Arthrobacter sp. ERGS1:01: one gene and its partner. The protein of the gene in region 1 interacts with the protein of each later gene in a pairwise test. Links are inferred from orthologs where the notes say so. Each region holds a gene or a part of one and is shown on either strand. Other genes may lie near its edges. The genes, in order: AL755_RS03070 and rplA.

The links.
Region 2: the proteins of AL755_RS03070 (region 1) and rplA interact in binary tests that used the Escherichia coli proteins (3 or more experiments, as listed by UniProt). The link is inferred for Arthrobacter sp. ERGS1:01 from one-to-one orthologs.

The regions. Positions count from the first base shown.
Region 1 is NZ_CP012477.1:694,709-697,956, forward strand. Bases 150-3,079 are described here. They hold AL755_RS03070 (cold-shock protein), read right to left. Parts: upstream 1,752-3,079; coding sequence 1,548-1,751; downstream 150-1,547. Other genes in these bases: AL755_RS03065 (CsbD family protein), read left to right, coding at 258-434; AL755_RS03080 (hypothetical protein), read right to left, coding at 2,704-3,079. Outside these bases: more of AL755_RS03080, read right to left, coding at 3,080-3,126; AL755_RS03085 (phospholipase A2), read right to left, coding at 3,123-3,248.
Region 2 is NZ_CP012479.1:3,288,451-3,291,726, forward strand. What follows is about bases 241-3,198. They hold rplA (50S ribosomal protein L1), read right to left. Parts: upstream 2,095-3,198; coding sequence 1,387-2,094; downstream 241-1,386. Other genes in these bases: AL755_RS18855 (GNAT family N-acetyltransferase), read right to left, coding at 241-706; AL755_RS18860 (GNAT family N-acetyltransferase), read right to left, coding at 729-1,271; rplK (50S ribosomal protein L11), read right to left, coding at 2,284-2,715; nusG (transcription termination/antitermination protein NusG), read right to left, coding at 2,845-3,198. In the rest of the region: more of AL755_RS18855, read right to left, coding at 1-240; more of nusG, read right to left, coding at 3,199-3,276. UniProt on the Escherichia coli protein: One of the primary rRNA binding proteins, it binds very close to the 3'-end of the 23S rRNA. Forms part of the L1 stalk. It is often not seen in high-resolution crystal structures, but can be seen in cryo_EM and 3D reconstruction models.

The DNA of each region.
Region 1 (3,248 bases):
AACCTCTCATGTGGTCGTCTTCGGCCAGCTTACGCCCGGGCCACTTAGCCGGAACAGGAGATGGCGGGTATTTGTTCAGGTGCATGTTGCCGGGTCATTGGTTGCCCAGACCGGGGGTGGTCTGGCTAGGCTAACCGGATCGGAATGGCCTCTGGAGATTCGTTCTAATCTCTGTTGGCCCGGTGATTGCGGGTCTATCCTGAAGGCATCCTGCCAATACGAACTGGCAGACCTAGCAGGGGAGAGGGTGCAGAGTCATGGGGTTGGGCGACAAGATCAAGCACGCCGCCGAGAAGGCTGGCGGCAAGGCCAAGGAAGCCGCAGGCGAAGCGACCGACAACGACCGTCTGAAAGCAGAAGGCAAAACAGATAAGGCCAAGGCTGAACTGAAACAGGCCGGAGATAAAATCAAGGACGTCTTCAAAAAGCACTGACCTCCAGTCAGCGTTCATCGTCGCGCTGCCTGGTCTCCCGTCACGGCCAGGATGAGCGGCCAGGCACCCGACTTTGGAGACTTGGGCCCAAGGCACCACGGCTCCGCTCGGGGAGGATGCCTGACATCGTTATTCCGCATGATGGGTGCTGCGCGGGGTGGCCATCGAGCAGATAAGAGTTCCGAGGGGCTTCAATCCGCCCACATTGACGCCGATACAGCAGGAACCGCCACCCTCATCACGTTCGGTGACGCCGTGGGGTAGTCCGCCAGCAGAGCCAAAATGGTTTATGAGAAAGGGGCCACGATCATGAGTGAGCAGCTACCGATTATCCCTGGCCAGCCTCCGGTCCCGCCGGAGCCTGTCCGGCCTTCGGAACCGTTTCCGACTGAACCGCCTCCCAACCGTCCCCCGGACCCGACAGAACCGATGCCGCCGTCCCCGTACCCGCCGGACCCCTTCATGCCGCCGGATCCGCCCGTCCACTAACCCATTGGACCCGGCCGAACTACCCATGGCCGCAACCCACACCAGACTCAAGACTGATGTAGTAACCCGCTGATCAAGGAGGGCAGGCCATGGTGCCTGTAGCCCCGACTCCCGCCGAGGAACAAACACCACCGGACCGCAATACCCGTCCCTGGTGTAGCCGGTGCGGCACCGATGAGTTTCTGTTGATCGAGAGCGTTGATGAGTCCTTCTCGGAACCCGGGCAACTGCTAGCGGTCAGTTATACGTGCCTGGAATGCGACAATTTCTATGCCCATGACGTTCCTATCGAGTCCCTTAACCCGGGGGTCGTTTACGAGTATTCAGGGCGGCCGCCCATCGACGCTGAGGGACAATAGGTGCATTGTGGCGAACCCATGACCCGGGGCTCCACCGTGCGACACACCGTCGCTTCGGCTTCCGTGGCTAACCTTGGCGAGAAACACCGTCTGGAAGTCTACCTACGGACCCGGGTTCTCCACTGCCGGTGTGGGTTTCAAATGGAAATTCCCCGCCAAGAACGCACCTAGGCTCCTCCAGGAGGCCCCTTTGGCCCTGCCCGGAAGGGGTATGGGACATTAGGTATTGCCATGAGCGCTGCACTGCAACACAGGTCGATAGTGGTTACAGGGGGCGGATGTTCTCAGCCTGGGGTCCCTTGGGACCTTGGACGATATCGAACTGGACTTTCTGGTTCTCTTCCAAAGTCCGGTACCCACCACTGGCGATGGCCGTGTAGTGGGCGAAAACGTCTTGGGACCCGTCATCGGGGGCAAGGAAGCCGAAGCCCTTCTCGGCGTTGAACCATTTGACTGTGCCTGTGGTCATGACAGTGTTCCTTTATGAGACAGTGATTCGCCGCCAGGTAATCGCCGGCAGCTGTGGACTTCGTCGTCCGTGGCCCCAATGTACGGGGTGGACGACCGGACGGGCAAGGGATATCGCTGGCGGGAATCGGAAAGGGCCGCATACTGTTCCTGATACCGGCAGGGCATATTCAAAGGCAATCCGCGTCCGACCAGAGTCGTCTCTAAAAGCCCACGAGCCGCGAACGGCAGCTGCGGGAAGGCCTCATTTCTCGGTCACGGGCACAGAATACATGCAGGCTCCGACTCCCCTCCCGGTGGTAGGGGATCACAAAGTTGAGTGGCGAGGAAACTCCACCGAGTGCTCGTCCTCACGTGTGGTGAGTAGCGGGCCGGTTCGGACTTAGACTTGGGCGGACTGCACGGAGAGGATGTCATGAGTTCGCGAGGAATTTGCCTGGTTATCGAAGACGACCAGGATATTCGAGGTCTTATCGACACTATTTTGACCCAAGCAGCGTTCGAGGTTCACGCTGTCGCTTCGGGGGCGGAGGGGGTCGCAGCCGCACGTGACCTGGGCCCTGTGTTGGTGACTCTGGATCTCGGACTACCCGATATTGATGGGCGCGAGGTGGCGCGCCAGATCAGGGAAGTCTCAGAGGCCCCACTGCTCTTGCTTACGGGCCGACCCGGCCCTGGTGATGAGGCGGCCGGTATGGCCTCCGAAGCAGGCGCCTACCTAACCAAACCGTTCCGGCCCCAGGAACTCCGGAGCTTCGCTGATCTGCTCTGCCCGGTGGATGAGGTTGAGCGTCAAGGAACGGGCCATAAAGTTTCTAGTTAGGCTGGCAGAAACTCGCCGGGGAGTGTCCCAATTCTAAGGAACTGGAACGTCGGGTGGAACAACAGAAATGGCCCGTTCCGTCTGGATGATGCCAGGCGGAACGGGCCATTTTCCATGACAGTGCTTCAGGTCATTGGTCCCGAAGGATGCGATTCTCGTGCGGTATTGCCCTCGTCGCCAAAAGTGTCAGTACGAGCAACGCAAACGTAAAGAACAGCCATACCGGAGCTGCCCCGATATCGTAGAAGGCTCCCTCCTTACTGCCTAGGGAGAGACGCAGGGCGCTTCCCTCGACAGAAAGGGGGGCCACGACGGCCGTGCCGATGACCAGCTGCCGAAGCTTCCGACTCTGCTTCAACAACTGACCAGAGACCGCCATGGTGAAGGCCAGTGGGGTGGCCACAGCAAAGACAATGGATGCGACATAGCCTGTGATGTACAGCGAATCGAATTGCGGGAGTAGGAGTCCTGCGATCACCGCCAGGCTGGCACATGTTGCGGGCAGGCCCCGGGCAACGGAGGCTCTTGACCTATCGTTTGTCATCTCACTCATCCGAACGTCCAAGTGTTGGCGGAGACTGCTACATAGTAGGTAACTGCTACGGTCCTGCAAGCAGGTGCAGTGAATGAATTGTTTGCCAGGTTGCAGCTCATAAACAGGTTGGTGTGAAGACC
Region 2 (3,276 bases), on another replicon or contig:
TGTCCCACAGCTGCGAGGCTGCCGCCTCCTGGCCGTGTTCAAGCCTGATGATGTCCGCCACCCAGCTTTCCGGGCACCGGTCGGTCCACTGGTGGACGGAGTACGCATCACCGTGCGCTGTCCGGGCCCGGTCCGACAACTCCCGTGCGACGGCGGCATCCAACGGCAGCGGGCAGGCACTGAACTGCTCCACCTGCTCCAGGCTGTATCCGGCGTTGTGGGCAAAGCGTGCCTCCCGGCTGCCCAGCGGCAACTCCCCGACCCCGCTCGCGGCCGGCAGCCGTTCTCCGCCGTCGTCGGCCAACGCCGCGGCGGAGTGGTTGGTCTCCACGACGACGATCCGCCGGTTTTCGCCGCGCACGAACGTCTCCGCGGCTTCCAGCAGTTTCCGGCCCAGGCCGTGGCCCTGGGCGGCCGGCAGCACGTCAAGGGTCACATGGGCCAGCTCCGTGTTGTCGTCGAGCGGCAGGGCGATGCCTGCCCGGCCCACGATGGTGCCGTCCAGCCGGGCAACCAGCATCACGTACCACTCGTAGGGGTCGTGGCACACGGCGAGCAGCTCCTCCGCCGTGTAGGCAAGGTCGTCGTTGCCCCAGGTGTTGCTGCGCACCTGCCGGGACACCTCCACTGCCGCGCGGAAGTCCTCCGCGCCGTCGCCGTCGACGGTTGCGGGGACGACGAGTTGTTCGATCCGGATGTCAGTCATAACTTTGGCACTCCTGAAACTTTCATGATGAGGGCCGCACCATGACGTAGTCATGTTCGACCCGGTTCCCCAATGTGAAGCTTTTGGTTCCGGCAACGCTGAAACCGTGTTTTTCATAAAATGACCTGGCCCGCAGGTTCTCGTCGTTCACGCCGAGCCACACCTCCGGCGCGCCCTTCCCCAACGCCCACTGCAGGGACGCATCCATGAGCATGGTGCTCACCCCGCGGCCGTGGCAGTCGGGGCGTGCATAGCATTTGCTCAGCTCGATGGCCGCGGGCGTACCCAGCACGGCCGCCACGTCCGGGTCCTTTGTGGGCGCGTCCACGAGCATGGTGTAAGCGAGCAGGGGCTGCGGGGCGCCTGCATCCTCGGCCACGAATACGGCCCGGGCAGGGTCCACAAGGTAGCCGGAAAAGGCGCCCGCAGAAAGATGCTCGGCAATGAACGCCGCAATGTCGGCCTCGGTGCTGCCCGGCGGGCACGCCAGCGGAAAGGTGGCCGCCGCCAACTCGGACAGTGCCGCCGCGTCCGCCGTCGTTGCCTGCCGAATTGTGACGCCCATGAAAATGCTCCCGAAATTTTGCGTGTACCGCGCGTATCCATCCACCATACAAAAAAGAAAGGGGCCGGTGTAGCGAAAACGCTACACCGGCCCCTCCCAAAGCAAGGCTTAAGCCTTAGTCCTCGGTGACAACCTTCGTCACCTGCGGGTCAACCGTGATGCCGGGGCCGAACGTCGTGGTGACGGTGGCCTTCTGCAGGTAGCGGCCCTTGGAAGCGGACGGCTTCAAACGCAGGACCTCTTCGAGGGCTGCGGCGTAGTTCTCGGCCAGCTTGATGGCGTCGAAGGAAACCTTGCCGATGATGAAGTGCAGGTTGGAGTGCTTGTCGACGCGGAAGTCGATCTTTCCACCCTTGATGTCGTTGACAGCCTTGGCGACGTCGTTCGTTACCGTACCGGTCTTCGGGTTCGGCATGAGGTTACGCGGGCCAAGAACCTTACCCAAACGGCCAACCTTACCCATGAGGTCAGGGGTCGCAACGGCTGCGTCGAAGTCGGTCCAGCCGCCCTGGATCTTTTCGATCAGTTCGTCGGTGCCAACGAATTCGGCGCCGGCTGCGATAGCGGCCTCGGCGCGCTCACCCGTTGCGAAAACGAGGACGCGGGCGGTCTTACCCGTACCGTGCGGCAGGTTAACCGTGCCACGGATCATCTGGTCGGCCTTGCGGGGGTCGACGCCGAGGCGGAAAGCGACCTCAACGGTGGCGTCGAACTTGGACGGGTTGGTGTCCTTGGCGAGCTTGATGGCCTCGAACGGTGCGTAAACCTTGTCCGCATCGATCTTGGCTACGGCTGCCTCATATGCTTTGCTGCGCTTTGCCATGCTGCTTGTTTCTCCTTGTGCAGTTGTGGTCGTTAGGACCGCGCGGGCCCTGCCACTGACGTCCGGCGCCAGGCACGCTTAGGTGACCTGTACGCCGTCGTTCTTTATGATTTTGGTGGTGTCCGCCGACCGTGCAAAAGCTTGGTCAACGGTTGATGGTCCCGACAAGCGCGACCACCGGAAGGGGCTTTAGGCCTCGACCGTGATACCCATGGAACGGGCGGTGCCGGCGATGATCTTCTCGGCGCCTTCGATGCTCGTGGCGTTGAGGTCAACCATCTTCTGGTTGGCGATCTCGGTGACCTGTGCCTTGGTCAGCTGGGCAACCTTGACGGTGTGCGGGGTAGCTGAACCCTTGGCAACGCCTGCAGCCTTCTTGATGAGCTCTGCAGCCGGCGGGGTCTTGGTGATGAAGGTGAAGGAACGGTCTTCGTAAACCGTGATTTCAACCGGGATAACGTTTCCGCGCTGGGATTCCGTGGCAGCGTTGTACGCCTTGCAGAATTCCATGATGTTGACACCGTGCTGACCAAGCGCGGGACCAATCGGCGGTGCCGGGTTGGCGGCGCCTGCCTGGATCTGCAGCTTGATAAGGCCGGTGACCTTTTTCTTGGGAGCCAATGTAGGGTCCTTCTCTCAATAACTTTCCTTGGACGACGGAGCGCGTCCACGGTGGGTGGCCGAATGGCGTTCGGCCGGACGCTGTGCGGCAACTAAGCAAATTGCCGCGCAGCGAAATCTTGGGGTCAACTAGATCTTGGTGACCTGGTTGAAGGAGAGCGTAACCGGGGTTTCGCGCTCGAAGATCGAAACCAGCACCACGAGCTGCTGGGTTTCGGGTTTGATCTCGGAGATCGTCGCGGAGAGGGTCTCGAACGGACCGTCCTTGACGATGACGGCCTCGCCGACCTCGAAGTCGATCTCGGCGTCGATCGGATCGTGACGCAGCGGAACGCCGGTCTCTTCGGCCTGCTGCTCCTCGAAGATCGGGGCCAGCATGGAGAAGACCTCGTCCAGGCGCAGCGGGACCGGGTTGTGTGCGTTGCCAACAAAGCCGGTGACGCCGGGCGTGTGGCGGACAACGCCCCACGAAGCATCGGTCAGGTCCATGCGGACAAGAACGTAGCCGGGGATGCGAACACGGTTCACAACCTTGCGCTGGGCGTTCTTGATCTCGACGAC